4 regions of the Mesorhizobium sp. M0601 genome follow, and region 4 is predicted to be linked to each of the others. Evidence: predicted binding sites of a transcription regulator. Region 4 holds the regulator's gene; each other region holds the start of a gene.
What was found. Region 4 encodes PhoB, which activates phosphate uptake and scavenging genes when phosphate is short. Its sites were predicted from a motif close to TGTCATNNANCTGTCAT; they were not measured.
Positions count from the first base shown of each region.

Region 1 (7,464 bases), on a different contig from region 4:
CTTGGCCTTCTCGGCGTCCTTGCGGGCCTGCACGGCTGCCGCGTACGGCGTGTCGAGCGCAGCCTTCCTGCCGCAGGCCGCAACGGTGGCCATTGCCGCCAGCAGCGTCAGCGTCACCAAAATCCTGCTTCTGGTCATCGTGCCATCCGTCCGAAACTGTTGCCCGCAGCCGCTTCTAGCCGAGTTTTGCGGCCATTGCACCCCGCGTCTTACGCCTTGGCGAGCCGCTTTTTCCAGTAGCGGATCTGCTTGCGCACCTCGGACGGCGCGGTGCCGCCGAAGCTCGTGCGGCTCTTTACAGAATTCTGCACGGCAAGAACCGAAAACACGTCGGCGCCGATACCGGGGTGAATGGACTGCAGATCCTCCAGCGAAAGCCTGTCGAGCCCGACCTTCTTCTCCTCGGCCAGCGCCACCGCCCGACCAGTGATATGGTGCGCCTCGCGGAACGGCAGGCCGAGCGTGCGCACCAGCCAGTCGGCGAGGTCGGTCGCAGTCGAATAGCCGGCGCCGGCCGCATTCTTCATCGCGGCAGTGTTCACCGTCATATCGCGCACCATGCCGGTCATCGCCGCCAGCATCAGGTCGAGCGTCTCGGCCGCGTCGAAGACGGATTCCTTGTCTTCCTGCATGTCCTTGCCATAGGTCAGCGGCATGCCCTTCATCACCGTCAGCAGGCCGACGAGATGGCCGGTGACGCGGCCGGTCTTGCCGCGCACCAGTTCGGCAGCGTCCGGGTTCTTCTTCTGCGGCATGATCGACGAACCCGTCGAGAAACTATCCGATAGCCTGACGAAGCCGAATTGCGGCGTCGACCAGATGATGATCTCTTCGGCCAGCCGCGACAGATGCGTCGCGCAGATCGCCGCCAAGCCCAGGAACTCGAGCGCGAAATCGCGGTCCGAAACACTGTCGAGCGAATTGCGCATCGGCTCGCGGAAGCCAAGCGCCTTCGCCGTCTGGTGCCGGTCGATGGGAAAGCTGGTGCCGGCGAGGGCGGCGGCGCCGAGCGGGCTTTCATCCATCCGCTCAATCGCATCGCGGACGCGCGACAGGTCGCGTGCAAACATCTCGACATAAGCCATGCAGTGGTGGCCGAAGGTCACCGGCTGCGCCGCCTGCATGTGGGTGAAGCCCGGCATCACCGTTGCCGCATGCTCCTCGGCCCGATCCAGGAACGCCGTGATCAGGCCCTTCAGCGCCTCGGTGACGCGAAAGCACTCGTCCTTGACCCACAGCCTGAGGTCGACCGCCACCTGGTCGTTGCGCGACCGGGCGGTATGCAGGCGGCCAGCGGCGGGGCCGATCAGCTCGGCCAGACGGGCCTCGACATTCATGTGGATGTCTTCCAGCCTGGTCGAAAACTCAAATGTACCAGCCTCGATCTCTGCCAGGATCGTGTTCAGCCCGTGAGCGATTTTTTTTTGGTCGGCCGCCGAAATAATGCCCGTTTGCGCCAGCATCTGGCTATGGGCGATCGAGCCGCGAATATCCTGCGCATAGAGTTTGCGGTCGAACGAGATCGATGCGTTGATCGCTTCCATGATTGCGGCCGGACCCGAGGCAAAACGTCCGCCCCACATCTGGTTGCTGGCCTTCTTGTCGTTCATCGCTATAACCCGTGCTCCGGAGCAGTTTTTGAAAAATGGCAGACGGCAATAGATTTTTCCCGGCTTTGCGTCTCATCCTCGCCGCTTTGGTTGCGGGCGTGCTGGCCGGCGCGGTCGCGGTATATGTCAGGGAAAGCAGTTCTGGCAACAAGGCGCCCGCGCAAGTGGCCGCCGGCGGCGGCAAGGACGACGTCGCCTGCGCCGCCAAGACCGACCGTGCCAAGAAGATCGCCGCCGCTGCCACCGGCCAGGTTGCCGCGCTTTTGCCGGCGGATCCGCCGCAATCGCTGAAAAGCCTTGCCTTCAACGGCCCCGACGGCAAGCCGACGACGATCGCCGATCATGCCGGCAAGACGGTGCTGCTCAATCTGTGGGCGACATGGTGCGCACCTTGCCGCGCCGAAATGCCCGCGCTCGATGCGCTGCAGAAGGAGATGGGCAGCGATGCGTTTCAGGTTGTTGCCGTCAACGTCGATGCCGGCGACGATGCCAAACCGAAGAAGTTCCTGGAGGACACCGGCGTCAAGTCGCTCGGCTACTATCGCGATGCCACGATGGCGCTGTTCAACGACGTCAAGACGCGCGGCCTGGCGCTCGGTCTGCCGGTCACCATGCTGATCGATGGGCAAGGCTGCCTGATCGCCCATATGAATGGCCCGGCCGAATGGTCGGGGCCGGATGCCAAGCGTCTGGTCGAGGCGGCGCTTCAGCCGGGATAGGCTCAGACCGTGCGCAGGCGCGGCTTGAGCACGGCAATGCTTGCGCCGCGTCGGCTGGCGGTGCGGATTGCCGGAGCGGCCACGCCCGTCAGTTCCCCGAATGTCTCGATCGGAGCCGGTTTGCCGAGGTAGTAGCCTTGCCCGATCTCGCAAGCCTCGGCGTCTAGGAATTGCAATTCACCCGGCGTCTCGATGCCTTCTGCCAGAACCGGTAGGCCGAGACCGCGTCCAAGCCCCAGCACGGCGCGAACGATCGCCGCGAACTGGGCGTTCTTGTCGACCGATTTGATGAACGACCCGTCGATCTTGATCTTGTCGAAGGGAAAGGCGCTGAGGTTGGACAGCGAAGAATAGCCGGTGCCAAAATCGTCCATCGCCACATGCACGCCAAGCGCCTTGACCTGCCTCAAGGTTGCCAGCGCGCGCGGCATGTCCTTCACCAGGGCCGTTTCGGTGATCTCCAGTTCGAGCCTGCCGGGGGCCAGGCCGGATCTCGTCAATGCGTCGTGCACCTTGCGGCTGAAATTCGGATTGTGAAGTTGCACGGCGGAGACGTTGACGGCGACCATCAGCGGGTTTGTCCAGCGAACAGCATCGTTACAAGCCGTCGTCAGCACCCAGTCGCCGATCTGCGCGATAGCGCCACTGTCCTCGGCCACCGGGATGAAAACGGCCGGAGAAATGTCACCCCGCTCAGGGTGCTGCCAACGGACCAGGGCTTCGAAGCCGATCATCCTGCCGCCGCGGATCTCCTTCTGCGGCTGATAGACGAGGTGGAACTCCTTGCGGGCGATCGCCTGGCGCAATTCATGCTCCATCACGCGCTTGTCGCGGGCCGCGGTGCCCATGGCCATCTCGAAAAACCGATAAGTGTCCCTGCCTTCGGTTTTGGCGCGATGGAGTGCCGTGTCGGCATGGCTGATCAGGCCGGCCTGGTCTTCGGCATCCAGCGGAAAGAAGGCAATGCCGATGCTGGCCGAGACGAGGCCGGAGCCGACCGAAACCCTGTTTTCCTCCCGGATCGCCGCCAGCAAGTCCTCGGCTATCCGGCCTGCGGCCAGGGGGTCGGGGAGGTTCGGAGCTATGATGGCAAATTCATCGCCGCCGAGACGCGCGAGCATCTGTCCGTTGCGCGGGATGCCGGAAATGCAGTGCGCCAGCTTCTGCAGCATAGCATCGCCGGCGCTGTGGCCGTAGAGGTCGTTGACTTGCTTGAACCGGTCGAGGTCAAGCAGCAGGAGCGCCAGATATCCATCCTTGCCGCCACGATCCATCGACGCGAATTCTGCTTCCAGCCGGGAAGAAAAGCTCCGCCGATTGGCAAGCCCGGTAAGCGGATCGAAATGCGCGAGGCGGAGGATCTCTTGTTCTGCCTTCTTGCGCTCACGGATGTCGCGAACGGCAAGCACCGTATGAGGCCTGCCGCAGTAGGTGATTCTCCTGGCGATCAGCTCGACAGGAATTCTCGCGCCGTCGCTGCCCCTTAACTTCGCTTCCTGCGCCTGTTCGCCGAAGCCGGACATATCGGCTGCGCTCTGTCCGTCGAAAAGCTCGCCGAGTTGCATCGTGTTCAGGGTGGCTGTCGCTGTTCCGGTCAGCTTCGCCATACTGTCATTGGCGCTGACGATGCGGGTGCCATCGCAAACGATCAGACCTTCCACCGCCGCATTGGCGAGATCGTGCATGCGATCGGCCTCGAGCTTCTGGTGGCGAAAGCGCAGATCGATCCACAGCGCGGCACCCGACAGCACAAGGATTACCAGGCTGGCGACCGCTGCGGCAAAGGCCTGGGAAATGGGCTCGATGGAATGTTCGGATATTTCAATCGAGGAATCCGGAATGATCGACACCGCGGCCATCGCGATGAAATGCAAGCTGCAAATGGCCAGCGTCAAAAGCGCGGCGCCGCCGAGAGTCGCGAGCGCTGACGGGCGGCGCAAGACGACAAGAAGCGCCAGTGCCGCGAGGCTTACGCCGGCCAGAAGCGATATCGCGACAAGGAGCAGGTTCCAAACGAGCCGGCCTTCGACCTCGAAAGCTGCCATGCCGATGTAGTGCATCGTCGCGATGGCGCCGCCCAGAATGGCGCCACCGACGAGGAAATGGTCGATGCCGCGGCGCAAGGTGGCGACCCACATCCCAAGCGCGGTCATGATAACGGCGGCGGCAAGCGAAAAGGCGGATAATCCCGGATTGTATGCGTTCGGTATTCCCGGCGTAAACGCGGTCATGGCGATGAAATGCGTCGCCCATATGCCGAACCCGGTCGAGGCCGCGGCGATCATCAGCCAGACAAGCCGGTTTCGCTCGGTCGATCGGCCGACATGCTTAAGGAGATTAACTGCTGAGAAACAAGAAATTCCACAGACGAGTGCAGCGAGCGCAACCAGTCTCAGGTCGTGCTGATTTACGATACAATTATAGACCGTCAGCATCCTGTTCACTCGGTCTGCCAAAACTAACAGGGGAGGTGTGACGGATTAGCTCTTGGAGATTTTAACGAATGGTTAACCCGCGGGCCATGAGGCGGGTCTTTTCGGGGGAAAACCGATGCCGCGCCGAAAAGGCGGTGATGTCGTTTCTGACGCCGCGCTTTCGGTAGCGAGTGCACTTTAGGAAGAAATGGTGTTCATTGATCCGCAACAAAACCGTTGTCCCATTGTCATCAGCGCCACATATTGGCTTTGCGGAGGTGCCCCCTTTCGCCAATGACAAACGGGAGATGAAACATGAAGTTCTTCGGCTTTGCGGCCGGTATCGCCGCCACCGTGACCCTGCTTTCCACCACCTCCGCCTTCGCCGTCACGCAGATCAGCTGGTGGCACGCCATGACCGGCGCCAACGCCGAGGTCGTCGCCAAGATCTCCAAGGATTTCAACGCCAGCCAGAGCGACTATGAGCTCGTTCCGGTGTTCAAGGGCACCTATCCGGAGACGCTGAATGCCGGCATCGCTGCCTTTCGTGCCGGGCAAGCGCCAGATATCCTCCAGGTGTTCGACGTCGGCACCGGCGTGATGATGGCGGCCGAGGGTGCGATAAAGCCGGTGGCCGATGTGATGACCGGCGCCGGGATGACTTTCGACAAGAGCCAGTATCTGCCCGGCATCGTCGGCTATTATTCGAAGCCGGACGGCACCATGCTATCGTTCCCCTACAACTCTTCCTCGCCGATCCTCTATTACAACAAGGACATCTTCCAGAAGGCAGGCCTCGACGTGAACAATCCGCCCAAGACGTGGAACGAGGTGTGGGAAGCTGCCAAGAAGATCAAGACGAGCGGCGCCGCCCCTTGCGGCTATACCTCGACCTGGCTGACCTGGATCCACCTGGAGAATTTCGCGGCGTGGAATGACGTGCCTTGGGCCACCCAGCAGAATGGCCTGGTCGGCGGTGATGTCGAACTCAAGATCAATGCGCCGATTTTCGTCAACCACTTCCAGGCGCTCGCTGACCTGGCCAAGGACGGCACATTCAAATATGGCGGGCGCACCTCCGAAGCCAAGCAGATATTCCTCGCCGGCGAATGCGGCATCTTCACCGAATCGTCGGGCGGCCTCGGCGATATCGTCAAGTCCGGCATGAACTATGGCATCGGCCAGCTTCCTTACGACAGTGACGCCAAGGGTGCCCCGCAGAACACGACGCCGGGCGGTGCCAGCCTGTGGGTGTTCGGCAACAAGTCGGACGAGGAATACAAGGGCGTCGCGGCCTTCTTTGCCTATCTGTCCAAGACCGATGTGCAGGAATATCTGCACCAGAAGTCGGGATATTTGCCAGTGACGCTTGCGGCATACGAGGCGACTAAGAAATCAGGCTTCTATGACAAGAACCCCGGCCGCGAGACACCCATCCTGCAGATGATCGGCAAGTCGCCGACCGACAATTCGAAGGGCGTGCGCCTGCCGAATCTGCCGCAGGTGCGTGATATCCAGAACGAGGAGCTGGAGAAGATGCTGGCCGGCCAGCAAACCGCCCAGCAGGCACTCGACAATGCGGTTGCGCGCGGCAACGCGGCGATCAAGGAAGCGCTGGAGAACTGACGGGATTATCTCAGTTAGTCGGTTGGAATATCGCCCACGCGAGCTCGCGCGGGCGATACCTGGATAGCGAGGGAAATCAGCCTGTCTCCACGCGTCGTCTTTCCCAACAAGATCCTGCCCTACCTGCTGGTGGCGCCACAACTCGCCATCACCCTGGTTTTCTTCTACTGGCCGGCCGGTCAGGCGCTGTACCAGTCGATGCTCAGGCAAGACCCATTCGGGCTGAAGAGCAGGTTCGTCTGGTTTGCCAATTTCCGGAAGGTGCTGGCCGATCCGGCCTACCTCAACTCGATCAAGGTCACAGTAGTGTTCTCTCTTGCGACCGCGATCGTTGCCATGGTTGTGGCCCTGCTGCTCGCGGTCATGGCCGAGAAGGCCGTGCGCGGCAAAGGCCTTTACCGCACACTGTTGATATGGCCTTACGCCGTGGCGCCGGCGATTGCCGGCATGCTTTGGCTTTTCCTGTTCAATCCCTCGATCGGCTCGTTGGCCTATTTGCTGAGAAGCCTCGGCGTCGTATGGGACCCGCTGCTCAACGGCACCCACGCCATGATCCTGCTGGTGTCGGCTGCTGCCTGGAAGCAGATCAGCTACAACTTCCTGTTCTTCGTCGCCGGCCTGCAGGCGGTGCCGAAAACGCTGATCGAAGCGGCGGCCATGGACGGCGCCGGCGAAACCAAGCGCTTCTGGACCATCGTCTTCCCGCTGCTTGCGCCGACAACCTTTTTCCTGCTGGTCGTCAACACCGTCTATGCCCTGTTCGACACGTTCGGCATCGTTCATGCCGTCACCGGCGGCGGGCCGGGCAAGACGACAGAGACGCTGGTCTACAAGGTCTACAATGACGGCTTCGTCAATCTGATCCTGGGCGACTCGGCGGCGCAGTCGGTCATCCTGATGGCCATCGTCATCGCGCTCACAGCAATCCAGTTCCGCTATGTGGAACGCAAAGTCCACTACGGCTGAGGGCAGCGATGATCGGCCAGTCCCCGCTCCGCACCTTCATCGCCCATGCCGTGCTGATCCTCGGCATAGTGATCGTGGCTTTTCCGATCTACTACACCTTCGTTGCCTCGACGCACACGCTGCAAACGA
Region 1 is NZ_JAMYQK010000009.1:102,443-109,906, reverse strand. It holds gene lptM (LPS translocon maturation chaperone LptM) at 1-138, opposite strand, end outside; gene argH (argininosuccinate lyase) at 210-1,610, opposite strand; gene tlpA (thiol:disulfide interchange protein TlpA) at 1,646-2,329, shown strand; gene NKI41_RS11640 (bifunctional diguanylate cyclase/phosphodiesterase) at 2,332-4,764, opposite strand; gene ugpB (sn-glycerol-3-phosphate ABC transporter substrate-binding protein UgpB) at 5,059-6,369, shown strand; gene ugpA (sn-glycerol-3-phosphate ABC transporter permease UgpA) at 6,451-7,335, shown strand; gene ugpE (sn-glycerol-3-phosphate ABC transporter permease UgpE) at 7,344-7,464, shown strand, end outside.
Region 1: ugpB (sn-glycerol-3-phosphate ABC transporter substrate-binding protein UgpB) is a predicted target of PhoB. The motif match lies at 4,990-5,006, and genes of this name have one in related genera.

Region 2 (7,464 bases), on a different contig from region 4:
TCGGACTGACCCTTGGGAATCGAGCCAACGGCGCCCCTGAGATATTCGACCACCTGTGCGGTCTTGAAGAGGGTGAGGGCGAACACGGCCGCCCAAAAGGATTCCAGATGCAGCCCCACCGCGGGCAGGCCGTAATAGACGAAGAAGATCAGCACCAGGATCGGAATGCCGCGGATGGTGTCGCTGAAGATGCGCACTGCCCAGCGCAGCGGAGAAGGACCGTAGACAAGGCCGACACCCATCAGCACGCCGGCGATGAGCGATAACACCACGACCAGCAGCGACACCCACAAGGTTACGGCAAAGCCTTCGGCGAGGAACGGCAAGGCGTAGATGATCTGGCTCAGCATGTCAGCGCGCCGCCTTGAACCGGCGCTCGACGAGCCGCAGCGCGAAAAGCAGCGTGTAGCCGGTCAACAGGTACATTGCCGTCACCACCAGATAGACTTCGACAATGCGGAACGTGTTGAAGTTGATCCACTGGGCGCCATAGGTGAGTTCGGGTACCGAGATGACCGACGCCACGGACGTATCCTTGAAGAGCGATATGAATGTGTTGGAAAGCGCCGGCAGGGTTATGCGCAGCATCGTCGGCAGGCGCACATCGAGCAGCCTTTGCCATGGTGTCAGGCCGATTGCCTTGCCGGCGTCGAGCTGACCGCGCGGCACCGCCTCGAGCCCCGAGCGAAACACCTCGACCAGGTAGGCGCCGCTGTAGAGCGACAGCGTGGCAATGAATGAGGTTTGCGCGCTGTAGGCAATGTCGACCACCGTCGGCAAGCCGTAGAAGACCAGATAGACGAGCAGGATCAGCGGCACGTTGCGGATGAACTCGACATACCCCGCGATGATGGTCCGCACCGCACGTCCGGCCGACACGTACCAGACCGCCAGAACGAGCCCGATGACGATGCCGATCGCGATCGAGATGACGGCCAGTTCGAGGCTTAACAGCAGTCCGCCCCAGAGCTTGTCGAAATGCCGCCAGATAAGGTTGAAGTTGAGAGTATAACCCATGCGTCCTCGTCATGGAGGGCTGTGATGAGAGAAGGCGGAAGGACGTTGTCCTTCCGCCTGCTTGCATCAAATGACCGGGAAACCGGGATGGCGCGCCGGCGGCTCCTGTCCGAAATAATCCTTGAACGCAGCGTCGTAGAGTGCCGTTTCATGGCCGAACATGGCGATGGTGAAGGTCTGGTTGACGAAGGTCAGCCAGTCGAGGTCGCCCTGCCGCAGCGCGGCACCATAAAGCATCGAGAACCAGCTCTTGCCGGCATCGAAGTATTTGTCCGGATTGCGCGAGGCGAGCCAGCGCACCGTTGACAGGTCGACCGCGGCGGCGTCGACGCGCTTCGATTCCAGGGCCTGCAGCACGTTGGCCTGCGTGTCTATCTGCATCACCTGCGACTCCGGCAGGACGATATGCACGTTAGCCTCGGCATCGACATTTTGCAGGATGGAAATCCGCGTCGCCGAACCGCCGGCAAGCAGCTTGTCGAAGGTCTTGTTTTCGGCGTTCGGAAGGGTCAGCAAGGCGATGCCTTCGACGTAGTAGGGTCGGGAGAAGTGGATCAGCTGCGAGCGCTGGGCGGTCATGGTCATGAACTGGATGGTGATGTCGACCTTGTTGGTGGTCACGTTCGGAATGCGCTGAGCCGGATCCTGCATGACAAATTCGACCTTGGTCGGATCGTCGAAAAGCCCCTTGGCGAGGATGCGACCCATGGTGATGTCCATGCCTACCAGTTCGCCGGCGTCGTTCTCGAAATGCCAGGGCGCGTTGGTGCTGCCGGTCCCGACGATCACCTTGCCGCGCTCGAGGACGGTGCGCAGCAGGCTGTCCGGCGCTGCCTGGGCCGCCGCTTTCTGAACGTCGACCGCGGTAGCGGCGCTCATCACTCCGGCCGTTGCAAGCCCGGCCATTCCCAGTTTCAGAAATTCACGCCTTTTGGATGTGTCGTTCACGGCGACCTCCTTTCGTGTTGTGTTCCCCTTTGGAGCAGTAATACAGGCATCGGTTGCAACTGACGCCATTGTCCCTTACAAGGGACGCCTGTACTCTGTACAAGACAGATTAACATCAGGAATCGATAATGCAAGAAGGTAATGCCTTGGCCGCTCGACCGGACGCCGGTCTGGACGAAGACAAGAACTCGGTTTCTCGGGAGAAGGGCCTCAACCGGGTCCTCCAGATTCTGGAGTTTCTCCACACGACCCAGCGTGCGATCGGCATCGGCGACCTTGCCAAGGGGGTAAACGCGCCGCGTTCGACGACTTATACGCTTGTGCGCTCGCTGGTCGACGCAGGCCTGCTGGAGATGGCCGGAGACGGCAATCGGGTCTATTTCGGAAAGAAGCTCTATCTCTACGGAATGGACTATGTGCGGGGCAACGACCTGCTCAGGCGAGGGCGCCAGGAAGTCGATCATCTGTCACGCGAGACCGGCGAGACCTCGGAGTTGTGCATGCTGCAAAGCGGCCGCTACACCATCGTCCATTCAAGCCCGGGAACGAGGCCATTCCGGATCAGCTCGGCGACCGGTCTGCAAATACCGCTCCCCTGGACAGCTTCCGGGCGACTGCTCCTCGCCGGCTTCGACAGGGCAGCGATTGAGGATATGGTCTCCGAGGACGATCTCGTGCTGCCGGACGGCCGCAGATTGCAACTCGACGATTTCATAGACGACATCGCCGTCGCCAAGTCGGCCGGCTACTGCGTCACCTCCGGCCTTGTCGATGCCTACACGAAATGCCTGGCCGCGCCGGTCTTTTCAGCGCCGGGCAGGGTCGAGGCGACGATGTGCCTGGTGGTTCCGATCGATACCTCGACCGAAAAGACCGACAACCTGATAGCGTTGTTGCGCGAGCGCGCCGCACGGCTTTCGATCGCGGCATAACCGCTTTTCCAGCAGGCCCCGCCGGCGTTCGTTCAAACAATGGCGTTCGTTCAAGCAATAATGTCTGGAATGATCTTGTCTTCCAGCGCCATCAGCCTGTCCTTCAGGAAAAGCTTCTTTTTCTTCATGCGCTGGATCTGCAGCGGGTCGCAATTCATGGCGATCATCGCATTGATGGCCGCGTCGAAATCGGCGTGTTCCTGCTTCAGCCGGGAATATTCGAGGCGGATATCTGCCTGTTCCTGATCGGACATTTTTACCGTCTGCACGTCTGCGGCGCCCAAACTATGGGCCTGATTGGGCGGGACCGGGGCTTCTTGCACCGGCGCGCAGCCCATATCACATTTCATATTGGCGTGGAATGCTACCACGCAGCATTCGACATCGGTGCGCGATGGTGGCACACTGTCATTATGCCGTCATAGAAGCGAGCCTGCGGTGGACGTGCCATGACGGCTGCAATCCGAGGAAACCATGAAAGGGAGAACCAATCATGTCTCTTGCATCCCATCTTGATGAGCTGCAGCGGAAACACGGCGACATCGAACGCGAAATCGATGATGCGATGACCCATCCATCGGTAGACGACCTCGAAATCGTGAATCTCAAGCGGCGCAAGCTGGCGCTCAAGGACGAGATTGAAAAACTGAAGGCGAAACCGACGACCCACTGAAACCCTTCCAGGGCGCCACCCGGAGCGCGATCTTTCCGGTGGCATGTCTCTATGCTGCCGGAAACGCTCATGGATTTGCGGCAAGCTGCCGTCTTGTTGTTTCCGATTTGCTGGGCCTGCGCGCCAGTTGCCATTGACAAGCCATCTTTGCTCCTCCACCTCATGCCCGGACCTTCAAGATTAAAGGCAGCCGGCATGACCGGATATTTTTCCTCACCCTTCCCACGCCGCAGGTCGGTCGGTGTCGATGTCGGCGGCGTGATTGTCGGCGGCGGCGCCCCAGTCGTCGTCCAGTCGATGACCAACACCGACACGGCCGATGTCGACCAGACGGTCGCGCAAGTGGCGGCGCTGCATCGCGCCGGCTCCGAGATCGTGCGCATAACGGTCGACCGCGACGAAAGCGCTGCCGCTGTGCCGGCCATCCGCGAGCGGCTGGAGCGGCTCGGGATCAACGTGCCGCTGGTCGGCGATTTCCATTATATCGGCCACAAGCTCCTGGCCGATCATCCGGCCTGCGCCGCGGCCTTGGCCAAGTACCGCATCAACCCCGGCAATGTCGGTTTCAAGGACAAGAAGGACCGGCAGTTCGCGGCAATCGTCGAGATGGCGATCCGATACGACAAGCCGGTGCGCATCGGCGTCAACTGGGGTTCGCTCGACCAGGAGCTGCTGACCCGGCTGATGGATGACAACCAGGCCCAAGGCTTTCCGCTGACCGCGCAGGAAGTGACGCGCGAGGCAATCGTGCAATCGGCGATCCTGTCGGCCGAAATGGCCGAAGAGATCGGCCTTGCGCGCGAGAAGATCATCCTGTCGGCCAAGGTCAGCGGCGTGCAGGATCTGATCGCCGTCTACACCGAGCTTGCCACCCGATCCGACCATGCGCTGCACCTCGGCCTGACGGAGGCCGGCATGGGCTCGAAAGGCATCGTCGCCTCGTCCGCGGCCATGGGCATCCTGCTCCAGCAAGGGATCGGCGACACCATCCGTATCTCGCTGACGCCGGAGCCGAACGGTGACCGCACACGCGAAGTGCAGGTGTCGCAGGAGCTGTTGCAGACCATGGGCTTCAGGCAGTTCGTGCCGATCGTCGCCGCCTGCCCGGGCTGCGGCCGCACGACCTCGACCGTGTTCCAGGAGCTTGCCCAGAACATCCAGGCCGACCTGCGCAAGAACATGCCGGTGTGGCGCGAACGCTATCCCGGCGTCGAGAACCTCAAGGTCGCGGTGATGGGTTGCATCGTCAACGGTCCGGGCGAATCCAAACATGCCGATATCGGCATTTCGCTGCCCGGCACCGGTGAGACACCGACCGCCCCGGTGTTCGTCGACGGCAAGAAGGCGGCGACGCTGCGCGGCCCATCGATTGCCGCGGATTTCGAGAAGATGGTCGCCGACTATATCGAACGGCGGTTCGGGCAGCACGACAAAGCCGCGGCGGAGTAGTTGAATGCGGCGTTTGCTGGGCGCGGCGCTGGTTCTCATTTGCGGGCTGATCTGGGCGACAGCCGTTCAGGCCGATCCACCACGGCCCGCCAAAAAGAAGCTGATCGACCAGGTTTGCAACCTGATCGAGGCCCATGCCGACCGGAACGGGCTGCCCAGGGATTTCTTTGCCCGGTTGATCTGGAAGGAAAGCCGTTTCGATCCCAATGCGGTCAGCCCGGTCGGCGCCGAAGGCATTGCCCAGTTCATGCCGGGCACCGCCAGGATGCGCGGGCTCGCCAATTCCTTCGACATCGAACAGGCGATCCCGGCCTCGGCAAAATACCTCGCCGAAATGAAATCCGGTTTCGGCAATCTCGGCCTCGCCGCCGCAGCCTACAATGCCGGCGAGAGCCGGGTGACGCGCTGGCTGCATTCCGGCGGCTTCTTGCCGATGGAGACCGAAAGCTACGTGTTGGACGTCATGGGCGAGCCGGCCGACAACTTCACCAATACCGCCTACGCCGGCGTCATCCGGCCGCTCGACAAGAAGGCGAGTTTCGCTGCTGCTTGCCGCGAGCTGCCGGTGATCATGTCCAGAACCGTGCCGATGTCGTCGATCAACATCAAGCCGTGGGGCGTGCAGGTGGCCGGCAATTTTCGCCGCGCCGCGGCGCTCAACCAGTGGCTGAGAGTGAAAAGCCGGTTCCCGGCACTGCTTGCCGGCCACGATCCGGTGGTCAGCCGGGTCCGCACACCGATCGGCAGGCGCGGCATCTATGCCGTGCGGATCGGCGCCGATAGCAGAGCCAAGGCCGACACGATCTGCGACAAGCTGCAAAGCGTCGGCGGCGCCTGCATCGTGGTGCGCAACCGGTAAAGCCATATGTCGGTGCGTTTTGCGCCATTGCTGCCCATCTCGCTCCCCGTGGGCACTTCGTCCTCGATACGTGAATCATATTTTCGGTGAACCGTTAGGCAGGTCTTGCATCGTCGTGGATGCGGGGTAAGGTCCCCGCGATTTTTCGCGAAAGGGATCAGCATGGCCGGCTTCAAGACACTGGACGACATCGGCAATATCAGCGGCAAGCGTGTGCTGGTGCGTGTCGACCTCAACGTTCCCGTCGCCGAGGGCAAGGTCACCGACGCCACCCGCATCGAGCGCATTGCGCCGACCATTGCCGAGCTCTCCGGCAAGGGCGCCAAGGTCATCCTGCTTGCCCATTTCGGCCGGCCGAAGGATGGACCGGCGGCGGAATTCTCGCTCGAGCCGATCGCCAAGGCGACGGCGGAAGTGCTCGGCCGCCCGGTTGGCTTTGCCGCCGACTGCATCGGCGACAAGGCGGGAAATGCCATTGCTGCCATGAATAATGGCGACGTGCTGCTGCTCGAGAACACCCGCTTCCATAAGGGCGAGGAGCAGAACGATCCGGCCTTCACCGAAAAGCTCGCCGCCAACGGCGACATTTTCGTCAACGACGCCTTCTCTGCTGCGCACCGCGCCCACTCGTCGACGGAAGGGTTGGCGCATGTGCAGCCTTCCTTCGCCGGCCGCACCATGCAGGCCGAGCTCGACGCGTTGGAAAAGGGTCTTGGCAATCCCGTCCGTCCGGTTGTCGCCATCGTCGGCGGGGCCAAGGTCTCGACCAAGATCGACCTGTTGATGAACCTGGTGAAGAAGGTCGACGCGCTGGTCATCGGCGGCGGCATGGCCAACACGTTTCTCGCGGCACGCGGCACCGACGTCGGGAAATCCTTGTGCGAGCGTGATCTCGCGACCACCGCCAAGCAGATCATGATCGAGGCGGCCGAGGCCGGCTGCGCCATCATCCTGCCCGCCGACGGCGTTGTCGCCAGGGAGTTCAAGGCCGGCGCCGCCAGCGAGACCGTCGCCATAGCAGACGTGCCGGCCGACGGCATGATCCTCGACGTCGGCGCAAAGACCGTGAAAACCATTGCCGAATGGATCGACCGCGCCGCGACGCTGGTCTGGAACGGGCCGCTCGGCGCCTTCGAGATCGAGCCATTCGACCACGCAACGGTGGCGACGGCCAGGCACGCGGCAGCGCGCACCAGGGCCGGCAGACTGATCTCGGTCGCCGGCGGCGGCGATACGGTGGCGGCGCTCAACCATGCCGGCGTAGCCGACGACTTCACCTATGTCTCGACGGCTGGCGGCGCTTTCCTGGAGTGGATGGAAGGCAAGCCCTTGCCCGGCGTCGACATCTTGAAGCGCTGAGCGCGGCAGCAATAACAGCGCGAAAGAGGGCGCCCGCGACTTTCAATCGATTCGCGCCTACCCGGTGAAATTGTTCGACTTGAACCTGCGTTGCTCTGGTGGTCTGCTGGGCACGGATCAATTCTTTCAGGAGAAGCACGATGAGCGAACGTCTCGAGGACATTGCTGCCGCGATGGTGGCCAATGGCAAAGGCCTGCTGGCTGCCGACGAGAGCTCCGGCACCATC
Region 2 is NZ_JAMYQK010000011.1:145,896-153,359, forward strand. It holds gene NKI41_RS13490 (amino acid ABC transporter permease) at 1-350, opposite strand, end outside; gene NKI41_RS13495 (amino acid ABC transporter permease) at 352-1,017, opposite strand; gene NKI41_RS13500 (transporter substrate-binding protein) at 1,084-1,965, opposite strand; gene NKI41_RS13505 (IclR family transcriptional regulator) at 2,094-2,897, shown strand; gene NKI41_RS13510 (YdcH family protein) at 2,948-3,151, opposite strand; gene NKI41_RS13515 (YdcH family protein) at 3,391-3,570, shown strand; gene ispG (flavodoxin-dependent (E)-4-hydroxy-3-methylbut-2-enyl-diphosphate synthase) at 3,766-5,019, shown strand; gene NKI41_RS13525 (transglycosylase SLT domain-containing protein) at 5,024-5,878, shown strand; gene NKI41_RS13530 (phosphoglycerate kinase) at 6,041-7,237, shown strand; gene NKI41_RS13535 (class I fructose-bisphosphate aldolase) at 7,378-7,464, shown strand, end outside.
Region 2: NKI41_RS13515 (YdcH family protein) is a predicted target of PhoB. The motif match lies at 3,304-3,320, and genes of this name have one in related genera.

Region 3 (7,464 bases), on a different contig from region 4:
CGACCCGGCCCAAGCCATACGTGAAGATCCGCGACGGCTTGCGCCGCGCCAGAACGAACGCAATCCAGAGCGGGATCGCCGTGGTCGCGTCGCCGATGTTATGGATCGTGTCGGCCAGCAATGCCACGCTCCCCGACAACGCAACCACGACCATCTGCAATGCCGCGGTGATGGCCAGGATCACGAACGACCATTTGATTGCCCAGATGCCCCGGTCGGTGGTGGCAATTGTCGCGTCGATGACGCCATGGCTGTGACCGTGCGGACCGTGATCGCCGTGATGATGTGCGGCGTGCGAGCCGAACCCGAGCCAGTCCAGAATGCGGGCTACGATGGCATTCATAGATACTTCGCCAGCTGCTTGAGTTCCGCCAGCGAGTTGCCGCCGGTTTCCACGCTGTCCGTCAGGCAATGCTCGATGTGATCGTTGATCAGCTCGCGCTTGGCGCTGCCGATGGCCCTTTCGACGGCATGAAGCTGCTGCGCCAGGTCAACGCAAGGGCGATGCGCCTCGATCATCGCCAGCACCGCCGCAAGGTGGCCCTGCGCGCGCTTCAGGCGCTTTATGATGGAAGGATGCGAGGCGTGGAGGTGATCTGACATGCCTCAGCGTATCCTCCCGGGGAGGATACGCGTCAAGCTCTAAGTCAGCTGTGCACCTTGCGGAGGGGCTTCACCTTGAGCATTGCTTGTTCTATGCCTTTCCCATGAAGAAGCTTGCTCGTTTTCTTGGCCTGCTGGTCGTTGCAGCAGTCCTTGCAGTGGCGCTGGGCACGCTGCTGCCGCGCCCGCTCTGGCCGGCGGCAGTTGCCGATCCGATCGGCTCAAGCCACCGCATCCTGGTGCTGAAAAATCCGATCCACACCGACATCGCCATCCCGGTCGACGACGATGTGCGCCGGCGCTTCCATTTCCTGGTCGATGCCGGCATTCCAGCAGACGTGGCGGAGGTCCGCTACATCGTCTTCGGCTGGGGCGGCCGCGCCTTCTATCTCGAGACGCCGACCTGGTCGGAACTGAAGGCAGTGCCGGTGATGAAGGCGCTGACCGTCGATGCCTCGGTGATGCATGTCGACATTTCAGGCGAAATCGCCGAGCCGCATCCCGACGTCGCCGGCTTCGACATCGGCGAGGAGCGGTTTACGGCGCTGCTCGATTACATTGCGGGAAGCTTCCGGCAGGGACCGAGCGGGGCCATGCCGATCGAGAATGCGGCGTATTCCCGTTTCGATCGTTTCTTCGAAGGCAATGGCCGTTTCAACGCGCTGGTCGGCTGCAACACCTGGGCGGCGGCGGCACTGCGCATCGCCGGGCTGCGCACCGGCTGGTGGAACCCGCTGCCGGCATCGCTCGGCCTGTCGATGCGGCTTTACAATTGACCGGGCGACTTAGGACCGCCGAACGTCCTACGCCCGCCAGCCGTAGAGCCAGTCGAGATCGGCGGCGAGTTTTTCGGGCGAGCGCATCGCCAGGAACAGGTTGCGGGCCATCGCCACCGGCCCGGCCGCATGCCAGGCGAGGCGATTGACGGCGCCGCGGCGGGCGACCTGGGCGACGCGCGGCCGCCGCGCCTGTTCCCAGGCGGCAAGCGCCCCCTCAAGATCGGCTGTGGAGGCCGCAATGAAGCCGGCAAGCGTCGCCGCGTCCTCGATCGCCATCGCCGCGCCCTGTGCGGCAAACGGCGTCATCGCGTGCGCCGCATCGCCGATCAGCGCGATGCCTTGCGGCGTCGTCCACCGCCGCTGCTCGACAATGTGGATCGGCCATGCCGTCCACGGCGCCGCCTCGGTCGCCAGGCGAACCAGCGCCGGCGCGGTACCGCGCATGGCGCTGGCGAGGCTGGCGGGGTCGGCATACCCCGACCAGCCTTCGGCGATGCGCTCGCCCTTGGTGAAGGCAGCGAGGTTGAAGGCAGTGCCACGGCTGACCGGATAGGCGACCATATGAAAGCCGGGATAGAGGAATGCGGTAACGCAATCGGGCGCACCGATCGCCCTGAAGGCTTGTCCGGCGAGGGTGTCCGCGGCCACCGTGGCGCGCCAGGCAAGCTCGCCCGAGAATCGGCTTCTGCCGAATTCGGCCGCCTTGCGGGCCAGTTTTTCTCGCACCGACGACCAGACCCCATCGGCGCCGACCAGCAACGATGCTTCGGTTTCGATGGTCGTGCCGGCAATCTCGACTGTTGCGGTGATGCCATTCGGTCTGGTTGCGACGCCGCAGACGCGGGCACCGGTGACAAGCTCGACCTTGGGCCGCTCGGCTATCCGCTGCATCAGCGCTGACTGCAGATCCGCGCGGTGGGCAACGAGATAGGGCGCTCCCCAGCGCGTGTCGGCCGCCTGGCCAAGCGGTACGCGCGCCAGCTTGCGCAGCGTGGCGGCATCCTTGAGCACGACTGCCTCCGGCCGCACCGCCGTCGCCAGCAGCCGATCGAGTACGCCGAGCTGCCGTAGGATGCGCGTCGCGTTGGGCGAAAGCTGGATACCGGCGCCGGCAGCCTCGAGGTGCTGCGCCTGTTCGAACAGTTTTACCCGATAGCCGCGCTCGGCGAAGGCCAGTGCCGCGGTCAGCCCGGCGACGCCCGCCCCGGCGATGACCACCTGCCGGGACTGCGTTTCCTGCATCAGGCTTGTCGCGGAAGAATCAGGCGGCCTGGTCGATATAGAGGCAGCCCGGCGGCTGCGTTTCCAATGCCTTCAGTTTCGGCGAATAGCGATAGAGCGTCGAGCAATAGGGGCAGACCTTTTCATTGTCGTCGCCCATGTCGAGAAATACATGCGGATGGTCGAAAGGCGGATTGGCGCCGGTGCACATGAATTCCTTGACGCCGATGTCGATTGCCGGGTAGCCCGCATCGTTCTGGAAATGGGGAATGGAACCGCCTGCCATCGTCGTCTCCTGATCTCGTCGATTGCATCTGGATCATAACCCGTCTCTTTGCAAGATCGATGAAATGAAACTGTCGCAAAAGCCTGTCAGAAGATAAGTTAAGCCGGTTAAGGCTGTGCTCGTCGAACGGTGTGGGAAGAGCGGGAACCATGAACGAACTGAAGCCGGTGCAGAACGAATTCATCACCGTCGAGGCGGCGAGCCCCGAAGGCGGCAATCCCGATCGCTTCGTCAATCGCGAGTTTTCCTGGCTGCAATTCAACCGGCGCGTGCTCGAGGAATCGCTGAACGCCAATCACCCGCTGCTCGAGCGCGTTCGCTTCCTGTCGATATCGGCCGCCAACCTCGACGAGTTCTTCATGGTCCGCGTCGCCGGTCTTGCCGGCCAGGTGCGCGAAGGCATCGTGCTGAAGAGCCCGGATGGGCGCACTCCCGAGCAGCAGCTCGAACAATTGCTGCGCGAGGTCGAGCGCCTGCAGGAGGACCAGCAGAACAGCCTTTCGGCGCTGATGCTGCTGCTCGACAAACAAGGCATCGAAAGCATCACCCGCGATGCGCTGACCAAGGACGAGAAGACCTGGCTCGAGGACCATTTCCAGGAGCAGGTATTTCCGGTCCTGACGCCGCTGTCGATCGACCCGGCGCATCCGTTTCCGTTCATTCCCAATCTCGGTTTCTCGATGGCGCTGCAATTGCGCCATCGCAAGAACGGCGAGGAAATGAGCGCGCTTCTGCGCCTGCCGGTGGCACTGAGGCGCTTCATCCGTTTGCCGGATCGCAAGCATCATGTCCGCTTCATTCCACTCGAAGAGGCGGTCAGTCTCTATATCGGCAAGCTGTTCCCCGGCTATGAGGTCAAGGGCTCCGGCACGTTCCGCATCATCCGCGACAGCGATATCGAGGTCGAGGAAGAATCAGAGGATCTGGTGCGGCTGTTCGAGACGGCGCTGAAGCGGCGGCGCCGCGGCTCGGTTATCCGGATCGAGTTCGACCGGCTGATGCCGGCCGAATTGCGCGATTTCGTCGCCGGCGAGCTCGGCGTCTCGGCAAGCCGCATCAGCGTGCTCACCGGTCCGCTGGCGCTCAGCCAGATCTCGGAGATCGTCGCCGTCGCCCGCGACGATCTGAAATTCACCCCCTACAATCCCCGCTTTCCCGAGCGCATCCGCGAGCATGGCGGCGATTGTTTTGCGGCGATCCGCGAGAAGGACATCATCGTCCACCATCCTTACGAATCTTTCGACGTGGTGGTGCAGTTCCTGCGCCAGGCAATGGCCGACCCGGAAGTGGTGGCGATCAAGCAGACGCTCTACCGCACCTCCAACGACAGCCCGATCGTACGCGCTCTGGTCGACGCCGCCGAGGCCGGCAAGTCGGTGACGGCGCTGGTCGAGCTCAAGGCGCGCTTCGACGAGGAGGCCAACATCCGCTGGGCGCGCGACCTCGAGCGCGCCGGCGTCCAGGTCGTCTTCGGTTTCCTCGAGCTCAAGACCCATGCGAAAATGTCGCTGGTGGTGCGGCGCGAGGATGGCAGGCTGCGCAATTACGTGCATCTGGGCACCGGCAACTACCACCCGGTCACGGCACGCATCTACACCGACCTGTCCTTCTTCACCACCGATCCGACGATCGCGCGCGATGTCGCCCAATTGTTCAACTTCATCACCGGCTATGCCGAGCCGGCCGAGCAGATGCGGCTGGCCATCTCGCCGTTTACGCTGCGCGACCGCATCCTCCAGCACATTTCGGATGAGATCAGCCACGCGCTGGAGGGCAGGCCGGCCCGCATCTGGATGAAGATGAACGCCTTGGTCGACCCGATCGTCATCGATGCGCTCTACGATGCCAGCCGCGCCGGCGTCGAGATCGATCTCGTTGTGCGCGGCATCTGCTGCCTGAGACCGCAGGTGCCCGGCCTATCGGAGAACATTAGGGTGAAGTCGATCGTCGGCCGTTTCCTCGAGCACAGCCGCATCTATTGCTTCGGCAACGGTCACGGCCTGCCCTCGGACGGGGCGATCGTCTACATCTCCTCGGCCGATCTGATGCCGCGCAATCTCGACCGCCGTGTCGAGACCATGGTGCCGATCACCAATCCAACTGTGCACGAACAGGTGCTCGGCCAGATCATGCTCGGCAACATCATGGACAACCAGCAAAGTTTCGACGTATTGGCTGACGGAACCTCCCGGCGCGTTGTGCTGGAAGAGGGCGAGGAACCGTTCAACGCGCAGGAATATTTCATGACCAATCCGAGCCTGTCCGGACGGGGCGATGCGTTGAAGTCGCATGCGCCCAAGCGCATCGCGCAGTTCAAGCGCCGCAAGAAACAGAACGCAGCGACGGGCTGATGATTTCAGCGTCCCAGGGCCGGCTTCAGGACCGCCGACCGCTGTCCATCATCGATATCGGATCGAACTCGATCCGTCTTGTCATCTATGAAGGACTGGCGCGCTCGCCGACCTTGCTGTTCAACGAAAAGATGCTGGCCGGCCTCGGCCGCGGCATCGTTTCGACCGGAAAGCTCGATCCCGAGGCGGTGACGCGCTCGATGGAAGAGTTCCGCCGCTTCCGCGCGCTCTCCGACCAGGCCGGCGCCGAGCGCATATATGTGCTGGCGACCGCCGCCGCTCGCGAGGCCGTCAACGGCCCCGACTTCATCCACCGCGCCGAGGATGTGCTCAAGACCGAGATCCAGGTGCTGAGCGGCCGCGAGGAAGCCCATTATTCGGCGCTCGGCGTCATTTCCGGTTTCCATCCGGCCAACGGCATTGCCGGCGACCTTGGCGGCGGCAGCCTCGAGCTGATCGATATTGACGGTGAGACGATCGGTGACGGCATCACGCTGCCGTTGGGCGGCTTGCGCCTGCAGGACATGGCGAAGAACTCGCTGACCCAGGCGGCAAGGATCACGCGCGAGCAACTGGCGCGGGCGAAATTGCTGAAGGGCGGGCAGGGCAGGGCGTTCTACACGGTCGGCGGCACCTGGCGAAACCTCGCCCGGCTGCACATGGAAATGACCAACTACCCGCTCGGCGTCATGCACCATTACGAGATCGGCATCGAAAGCGCCGCGAACTTCCTCCGGCAGGTCGCCAAAGCCGAGATCGACAAGATCAAAGGCATCGAGGGCATCTCCAAGAACCGCCGCTCGCTGCTGCCCTATGGCGCCATCGTGCTGCAGGAGATCATGGCGGCGATGCAGCCGTCGAAGATCATCGTCTCGGCGCTGGGCGTGCGCGAGGGCTTTCTCTACTCGCTGCTCGACGAGGCCGAGCAGAAGGCCGATCCGCTGATCTCGGCGGCGGAAGAGCTTGCCCGCCTGCGCTCGCGCTCGGTCGACCACGCGCATGAGCTTGTCGAGTGGACCGGCAAGGCCTTCTCTGCCTTCGGCATCGACGAAACCAGAGACGAGGCGCGCTACCGCCACGCCGCCTGCCTGCTCGCCGATATCGGCTGGCGTGCCCATCCCGAATATCGCGGCAAGCAATCGCTCAACATCATCGCCCACGCCTCGTTCATCGGCGTCGACCATCCCGGCCGCGCCTTCCTGGCGCTTGTCAGCCTGTTTCGCCACGAGGGCGTGTTCAATGAAGCCGCGCCGGAAATCCGCGGACTGGCGACGCCGCGCTATCTCGAGCGCGCCCGCGTCTTGGCGGCGCTGCTGCGCGTCGTCTATCTCCTGACCGCGGCAATGCCCGGCGTCATGCCGCGGCTGAAATGGGAAAACCGCGGCAATGGCGTGCTGGCGCTGGTGCTGCCGGCAGCACTGGCCGATCTCTACGGCGAGCGCCCCGCCGGCCGGCTGGCACAACTGGCAAGGGTCACCAACCGTCGGCTGGTGCTGGCGGTCGAGGGCGGGCCCAGTATTTCAGTGAAGTAGTTTCAGGCACGACGCCAATTGCATGTGGCAATTCGCTGCGAGCTCCACGCTTGGGAGAAGATCGTGAAATCCAGTCAAATCCTGCTGCTGCTGCTGCTTTCCATCCTGCCATTGTTGATTTTCGACGCGGCCAGAGCTCAGACGGTTTCCAAGGTTTCCGTTGCTGCAAAAGGCGCGTTTGAGTTTGACAAGAGTTATCCAAAAGCCGCAGACGGAAAAACACTGTTCAATTTGCTCACAGGTTTTCTAAAACCTAAAGGCGGACAAAAGATAAACTATTTTGTATTTAGAATAAGCGACGAAATGATCAAATTTCAAAGATCGATTTCGATGAACACGTTTTATGCGGACGTTAATCTCTGTCCTGGCGCTGTCGATCGAACCGTGTCCGTTCATCAGCCCCTCGGCAACTTTCTTGAGCCTGTCGCGGGCCGAATCGACCTGTTGCCATACGTTAAGAGGGCAAGCCTGATCCAACTGCGCAACTACCTGTATGTCGCGATTGACAGCAATCTTCGGAGCTACTCCCCCAAGGGCGCAGATCAATATGGATATGAATGGTTGCCGATCGCGGTACAAAGCAGACAGGTTTGCCTGACCATCAGCGTCGGCCGAATGGGGCATGGGGGCTTCCTCTCTCAGCCCATAAACATAACCAGGCTTGCGGAGTTCGTCTTTCTCGACAGCAAATG
Region 3 is NZ_JAMYQK010000025.1:22,824-30,287, reverse strand. It holds gene NKI41_RS21070 (cation diffusion facilitator family transporter) at 1-343, opposite strand, end outside; gene NKI41_RS21065 (metal-sensing transcriptional repressor) at 340-603, opposite strand; gene NKI41_RS21060 (TIGR02117 family protein) at 708-1,379, shown strand; gene NKI41_RS21055 (FAD-dependent monooxygenase) at 1,407-2,624, opposite strand; gene NKI41_RS21050 (zinc-finger domain-containing protein) at 2,644-2,889, opposite strand; gene NKI41_RS21045 (RNA degradosome polyphosphate kinase) at 3,039-5,240, shown strand; gene ppx (exopolyphosphatase) at 5,240-6,772, shown strand; gene NKI41_RS21035 (hypothetical protein) at 6,836-7,464, shown strand, end outside.
Region 3: NKI41_RS21045 (RNA degradosome polyphosphate kinase) is a predicted target of PhoB. The motif match lies at 2,950-2,966, and genes of this name have one in related genera.

Region 4 (7,464 bases):
TCACCGAGCTCTGCCCGCGCCCGCTCAGGCGTCCTATCGGCATAGCGGTCGAGCTGTTGGCCGGCATTCCTTCGATCATCTACGGCATCTGGGGCCTGTTCGTGTTCGCGCCGTTCCTGCAGACGACGATACAGCCCTTCATCATCAACATCTTCCACGGCGTGCCGGGACTATCCAGCCTTTTCGCCGGCCCTCCTTACGGCATCGGCCTTCTGACCTCGGCGCTGATCCTCGCCATCATGGTGCTGCCCTTCATCACCTCGATCACCAAGGACGTCTTCGATACGGTGCCGGCGGTGCTGAAGGAATCGGCCTATGGCATCGGTTGCACGACCTGGGAAGTGACCCGGCGCGTGGTCATTCCCTATACCCGCATCGGTATCATGGGCGGCGTCATGCTTGGCCTCGGCCGGGCACTCGGCGAAACCATGGCGGTGACTTTCGTCATCGGCAACGCACATCGCATCAGTGCCTCCCTGTTCGCGCCGGGCACGACGATCTCGGCGACCATCGCCAATGAATTCACCGAGGCCGACGGCGACCTCTACACCTCCTCGCTGGTTTCGCTCGGCCTGATCCTCTTCGTCATCACCTTCCTGATCCTCGCCGCCGCCCGCTATATGCTGATGCGGATCGACGCCCGTACGGGAGCCTGACCGATGTCGACATCCTCATCGCTCCACAGCCGCCGCAAAGCCAGGAATTCGGTGATGATGGCGCTTTGCGTCGTCGCCGCCGGCATCGGGCTTGCCTGGCTGGCGCTCATTCTCGGCGCGTTGGTCTATAAGGGCACAGCCGGGCTTTCGCTCGCGGTCTTCACCGAGATGACGCCACCACCGGGCGAGGCCGGCGGCTTGCTCAATGCCATCACGGGCAGCCTGCTGATGACGATCATCGCCGTTGTCGTCGGCACGCCGATCGGCGTGCTGGCGGGAACCTACATGGCCGAGTATGGACGCTTTTCGCGCATCACCACCGTCGTCCGCTTCATCAACGACATCCTGTTGTCGGCGCCGTCGATCATCATAGGCTTGTTTGTCTATGAGCTGATGGTGCGGCCAATGGGACATTTCTCGGCCATTGCCGGCGCCGTTGCGCTTGCCATCCTGGTCATTCCGGTGGTCGTGCGCACCACTGAAGACATGCTCAACCTGGTGCCGAACGCGTTGCGTGAAGCCGGTGCCGCGATCGGCGCGCCGCGCTGGGTGGTGATCCGTTCGGTCGCCTACCGCGCCGCATTGTCCGGCATCGTCACCGGCATATTGCTGGCGATAGCACGCATTTCCGGCGAGACGGCGCCGCTGCTCTTCACCGCGCTCAATAACCAGTTCTGGAGCAGCAATATCAACGCGCCGATGGCCAGCCTGCCGGTGACCATCTTCCAGTTCGCTCTCAGCCCTTACGAGGAATGGCAGCAACTGGCGTGGACCGGCGCACTCATAATCACCCTGACGGTTCTGGGCTTGAGCATCCTCGCCCGCAGCCTTACCGGACGCAGAGAGGACAGATGACACAGATGTTGTCCCCAGACATGACGATGGCCGAAACGGTCGCCGAGAAGACGAAGATCGAGGTCAAGAATCTCAACTTCTACTACGGCCAGAGCAAGGCGCTGAAGGACATCAGCCTGTCGCTGCCTGAGCGCAGTGTCACGGCCTTCATCGGCCCTTCGGGCTGCGGGAAATCGACGCTGCTGCGTGTATTCAACCGCATCTATGAGCTCTACCCAAAACAGACGGCCGAGGGCCAGGTGCTGCTCGACGGCAAGAACATTCTCGACCGGTCGCAGGATCTCAACCTCCTCAGGACCAAGATCGGCATGGTGTTCCAGAAGCCGACGCCGTTCCCGATGTCGATCTACGAGAACATCGCCTTCGGCGTCAGGCTCTACGAGAACCTCGGCAAGTCCGAGATGGACGGCCGCGTCGAACAGGCGTTGAAGCGCGCCGCGCTGTGGAGCGAGGTCAAGGACAAGCTCAACGCCAGCGGCTTGAGCCTATCCGGCGGGCAGCAGCAGCGGCTCTGTATCGCCCGCACCGTGGCCGTGAAGCCGGAAGTCATTCTGCTCGACGAACCGGCTTCGGCCCTCGACCCGCTGTCGACTGCCAAGATCGAGGAACTGATCGACGAATTGCAAGCCGACTACACGATCGTCATCGTCACCCACAACATGCAGCAGGCGGCGCGCGTGTCGCGCCAGACGGCCTTCATGTATCTGGGTGAACTGGTCGAGTTCGACCGGACCGAGAAGATCTTCACGTCGCCCCGCGAGAAGCGCACGCAGGACTACATCACTGGCCGCTTCGGCTGAGCCGTTCCGATCATGCATATGAGGACAGGACCATGGGCGAACACACAGTCGCTTCTTTCGACGAGGATCTCGAGCAGATCAGCAAGCTGATCCGCGACATGGCCGACCTCGCCGGTTCGATGGTCGGCGGGGCGACCAAGGCCCTGTTGAATTCCGACAACGTGCTGGCGCAACGCGTCGTTTCCGACGACGCCATCATGGATGCGCGTCAACGCGAATTGGACGACCGCGCCATCACCCTGATCGCCAAACGCCAGCCGATGGCCCACGATCTTCGCCATGTGGTCGGAGCGATCCGCATGGCGGGCGACCTCGAACGCATCGGCGACCTTGCCAAGAATATCGCCAAGCGCGTGAGTGCGGTCGGCCTCAGCGCCACGCCGCGGGACCTGTCGCATTCCATCGACGCGATGGCGCAGCTGGTTCTCATCCAGGTGCAGGGTGTCATCGAGGAATATGCTGCAGGCGATGCGGCCGCGTTGGCCAAGCTGCGTGCCGCCGACGAGCGCATCGACGTCAAATACACGTCCGTGTTCCGCGAGCTGTTGACCTACATGATGGAAGATCCGCGCAACATCACCGCTTGCACGCACCTGCTGTTCTGCGCCAAGAATCTGGAGCGGATCGGCGACCATGTCACCAACATCGCCGAAAATGCGTATTATGTGCTGACCGGCGAGCAATTGCCGGTCAATCGTCCGAAGCAGGACGAAACGACAATGTCCGCACCGGTGACATGATGGGGGTGCCCAGCCGATGATCGCACCACGCATAATGGTGGTGGAGGACGAGGAGCCGTTGGGTGTGCTGCTCCGCTACAATCTCGAATCCGAAGGCTACCAGGTCGAGGTGGTGACACGCGGCGACGAAGCCGAGATCCGTTTGCAGGAGAATGTGCCCGACCTTTTGGTGCTCGACTGGATGATACCAGCGGTTTCCGGCATCGAGCTCTGTCGTCGGTTGCGGGTGCGCCCCGAAACCGAGCGGCTGCCGATCATCATGCTGACCGCGCGCGGCGAGGAGAGCGACCGGGTGCGCGGTCTTTCGACCGGCGCCGACGACTATCTGGTCAAGCCGTTTTCGACACCGGAATTCATGGCCAGGGTCAAGGCGCTGCTGCGGCGCGCCAAGCCGGAAGTGCTGTCCAGCGTGCTGAAGGTCGGCGACATCGTGCTCGATCGCGAATCGCACAGGGTCTATCGCAAGAAGAGCGAAATCAGGCTCGGGCCGACCGAATTCCGGCTGCTCGAGTTCATGATGCGGCATCCGGGCCGTGTCTTCTCGCGCAGCCAGTTACTCGATAATGTCTGGGGGGAGACAATCTACATCGACGAACGCACCGTCGACGTGCATGTCGGGCGGCTGCGCAAAGCCGTCAACAACGGCCGGATGCCGGATGTCATCCGCACCATCCGCGGCGCCGGCTATGCGATCAGGGAAGATTGACCCGCCTGGTCAGGCTACGTTCTTTCTGACGCTGGGCCTCATTTGCGCGCCCGGCGCGAAAATCTCCTGGTCGACGAAGCTTAACGCCCGCATCGCGCAGCCTTCGCGGATCAGAGGCAATTCGTTCGGCTCTGTATCGAAGGAGATCGAGCCTGAATGCTGGCCGCCGGCGGTCTGGGCGATTGCCTTCCGCAAGGCCGGCTCGATCAGATCGAAGGCGGCGGCACTGGCGCCGACCATCGCCACCGGTGCCGGATCGATCAGCGCGAACAGCGAGCCGAGACCGAAACCCAGCGCTTCGCCGGCCTTGCGGTAGGCCTCGCGTTCCGGCCCATCTTTCTCGCGCGCCCGGGCCGCCAGTGCGCGCATGTCGGCGTCGCTGACATCGGCGACCGGTTCGCTGTCTTCGCTCATCTGCCTGGCGTTGCGCCAGATGGCGTAGTTGCCGGCATACGCCTCGATGCAGCCGCGCCGCCCGCAACGGCAGAGCGCGCCGCCCGGACGATGGATCATGTGGCCAAATTCGCCGCCCGAGGAATGCGTCCCGGTGAACAGTTCGCCCTTCAGCACCAGCCCCATGCCGATGCCATGCGAAAGCAGGATGGCGATGAAGTCATCGCGATAGCGATCCGGATTGCGCCAGCGCAAAGCCACCGCCATCATGTTGCAGTCGTTCTCCACCGTTGCCGGGATGCCGAATTCGTCCTCCAGCATATCGGCAAAGGCGATGTCGGTCTGCGGCGTGATCGGCGACCACAGCATGGCGCGTGCAGGGGAGTCGGTAATGCCCTGAATCGCCAGGGCGATGCGGGCGACACTGCGGACGTCAAGATCTGGATCCTGCAGCCGGCGCCGGACGATGGCCATGCATTCACGGATCAGCTCGTCGCGCGGCATAGTCAGCGTGTCCAGCCGGCGCTGTTCCTCGGCGACCACCTGTCCCGTATAGTCGATAATGGCGGCCGAAAGGAAATTCAGCGACAACACCACGGTCAGCACCGCCGCCGCTTCCGGGTTGAGGGCGAGGCCGACTTGCGGACGACCGCGTTTCAACGAAACGGGCTCACTTGGCTTGCTCTCGGCGAGGATGCCTTCCCGTATCAGGTCGGAAGAAATCGCCGATATGGTCGAATGACTGAGGCCGGTGGTAGCTGCGATCTCAGTACGCGATGGCTGGCCGGCCCGGCGCACCGCCGAGATCACCATCGCCCGGTTGCGCCGGCGCAAATCGTCATGGCGGATTCCGACCGACATTGTTTTGCTTTCCTCCCGGTTGCCGCGGCCGCTCATGAACCGGAAGCCGTCGGTAATGTCCGACAAATAGTGTCGGATGAGGCAAATAGTGTCAGATGCAGGTGGCGCTGTCATCGTTTATTCCGACGCTCGAAAAAACTCGCAGAGTCATCAAAATCCATCAGAATCGATGTTGACAGCAGCCGGAGATCGGGCCAGTATTTTTTCGAGGCTCGAAAAAATTAGAGCTTCTAAGCTGGTCTTTGAGCCAATTGATCACGCCGTACGCGGCGCAGGGAGGATATGATGAAGAAATTCACGACCGCCATTCTGGCGGGTGTCGCCATGACGCTGGCGCTGGCGTCAGTGGCGCAGGCTAAAGACAAGGTCATCGGCGTTTCCTGGTCGAACTTCCAGGAAGAGCGCTGGAAGACCGACGAGGCCGCAATGAAGGCGGCCATCGAGGCCGCAGGCGACAAGTATATTTCCGCCGACGCACAGTCCAACCCCGGCAAGCAGCTCACCGACGTCGAGAGCCTGATCTCGCAGGGCGCCAACGCACTGATCATCCTGGCGCAGGACGCCTCGGCCATCGGGCCGGCCGTGCAAAAGGCGCTGGACGAAGGTATTCCGGTTGTCGGCTACGACCGGCTGATCGAGAACAAGGACGTCTTTTACCTGACCTTCGACAACAAGGAAGTCGGCCGCATGCAGGCCCGGGAAGTCTTCAAGGTGAAGCCGGAAGGCAACTACGTCTTCATCAAGGGTTCGGGTTCCGATCCGAATGCCGATTTCCTGTTTGCCGGTTCGATGGAGGTGCTGAAGGCGGCAATAGACAGCGGCAAGATCAAGAATGTTGGCGAGGCCTATACCGACGGCTGGCTGCCGGCCAACGCTCAGAAGAACATGGAACAGTTCCTGACCGCCAACGACAACAAGGTCGATGCCGTGGTCGCGGCCAATGACGGCACTGCCGGCGGCGTCGTCGCCGCGCTGACAGCGCAAGGGCTGGCCGGATCGGTTCCGGTTTCGGGCCAGGACGGCGACCACGCCGCGCTGAACCGCATCGCGCTCGGCACACAGACCGTGTCGGTGTGGAAGGATGCGCGCGAGCTCGGCAAGAATGCCGCCGAGATCGCCTCGCAGCTGGCCGACGGCAAGCAGATGACCGACATTGCCGGCGTGAAGGATTTCACCACGCCCGGCGGCAATACCGTCAAGTCGCTGTTCCTGACCCCGGTCGCCATCACCAAGGACAACCTCAACGTCGTCATCGACGCCGGCTGGATCAAGAAAGAAGAGGTCTGCGCCGGCGTGACGGCTGGCACTGTTGCAGTCTGCAACTGAGCCGACGTTTCCGAGAAGTCCGAACGCCGCGGCCGCTCGCCGCGGCGTTTTTCAACAAGAGTTGTTTTTCCGCTTCCGGCGGATAACTTCTAGGCTGCTTCCGGCATCCGCGGCAGACGGCAACCCGGCGGGAGAAACATCATGACCGACACGACGTCCAACACGCCGGTCGACAGCACGGCAGACCGGGCACGGGAATCCGAGCTCGGCATCGTTGCCCGATTTCTCAAGGCAACCGAACTCGACACGCGCATGCTCGGCATGGTCGGCGCGCTGCTGGTCATCTGGGTCGGCCTGCATGTCGTTTCCAGCGTACGGCTCGGCGTCAATCCGTTCGACTTCGACAGCCGGACCTTCCTGACGCCACGCAATCTCTGGAACCTGTCGGTGCAGACTTCCGCCGTGGCCATAATGGCCGCCGGAATGGTGCTGGTTATCGTCATGCGCAATATCGACCTGTCGGTCGGTTCCGCCGAAGGTCTGATCGGCGTGGTCATGGGCTTTGCGCAGGTGCATTTCCTGGTGCGAATGATCGGTCTGCAATTAGGCAATCCCTGGATCTGGATCCTGGCACTGGCCATCGGCCTGGCGCTTGGCCTTCTGATCGGAGCGTTCCAGGGATACATCATCGCTTATCTCGAGGTGCCGGCCTTCATCGTGACGCTGGGCGGCCTTCTGGTCTGGCGGGGTGCCGCATGGTGGGTCGCCAGCGGTCAGACGATTGCGCCGCTTGATGCCACTTTCCAGCTGATGGGCGGTGGGCCGGCGGGTTCGATCGGCGCGCGATGGAGCTGGATCGTCGGAATTGTCGCGTGCCTGGCGGTTGTGTTCATGCTGCTCAACGGGCGGGTGCAGCGCAAGCGGTTCCGCTTTCCGTTGCGCCCGATCTGGGCCGAGACGTTCCTCGGTGTCCTCACCTGCGCTGTCATCATGGGCGCCATATGGCTTGCCAATTCCTATCCTTGGCCGGTCGGCATCGTGAACAGATATGCGGCGGCCAACAATATAACGGTTCCCGAAGGCGGGCTGTTCATCGCCCATGGCATCGCCATACCCGTGCTGATGGCTGTAGCCGTAGGGCTGATCATGACCTTCATCGCCAAGCGTACCCGTTTCGGCCGCTATGT
Region 4 is NZ_JAMYQK010000043.1:13,403-20,866, reverse strand. It holds gene pstC (phosphate ABC transporter permease subunit PstC) at 1-656, shown strand, start outside; gene pstA (phosphate ABC transporter permease PstA) at 660-1,511, shown strand; gene pstB (phosphate ABC transporter ATP-binding protein PstB) at 1,508-2,311, shown strand; gene phoU (phosphate signaling complex protein PhoU) at 2,344-3,051, shown strand; gene phoB (phosphate regulon transcriptional regulator PhoB) at 3,068-3,757, shown strand; gene NKI41_RS27510 (ROK family protein) at 3,767-5,011, opposite strand; gene xylF (D-xylose ABC transporter substrate-binding protein) at 5,297-6,337, shown strand; gene NKI41_RS27500 (sugar ABC transporter permease) at 6,479-7,464, shown strand, end outside.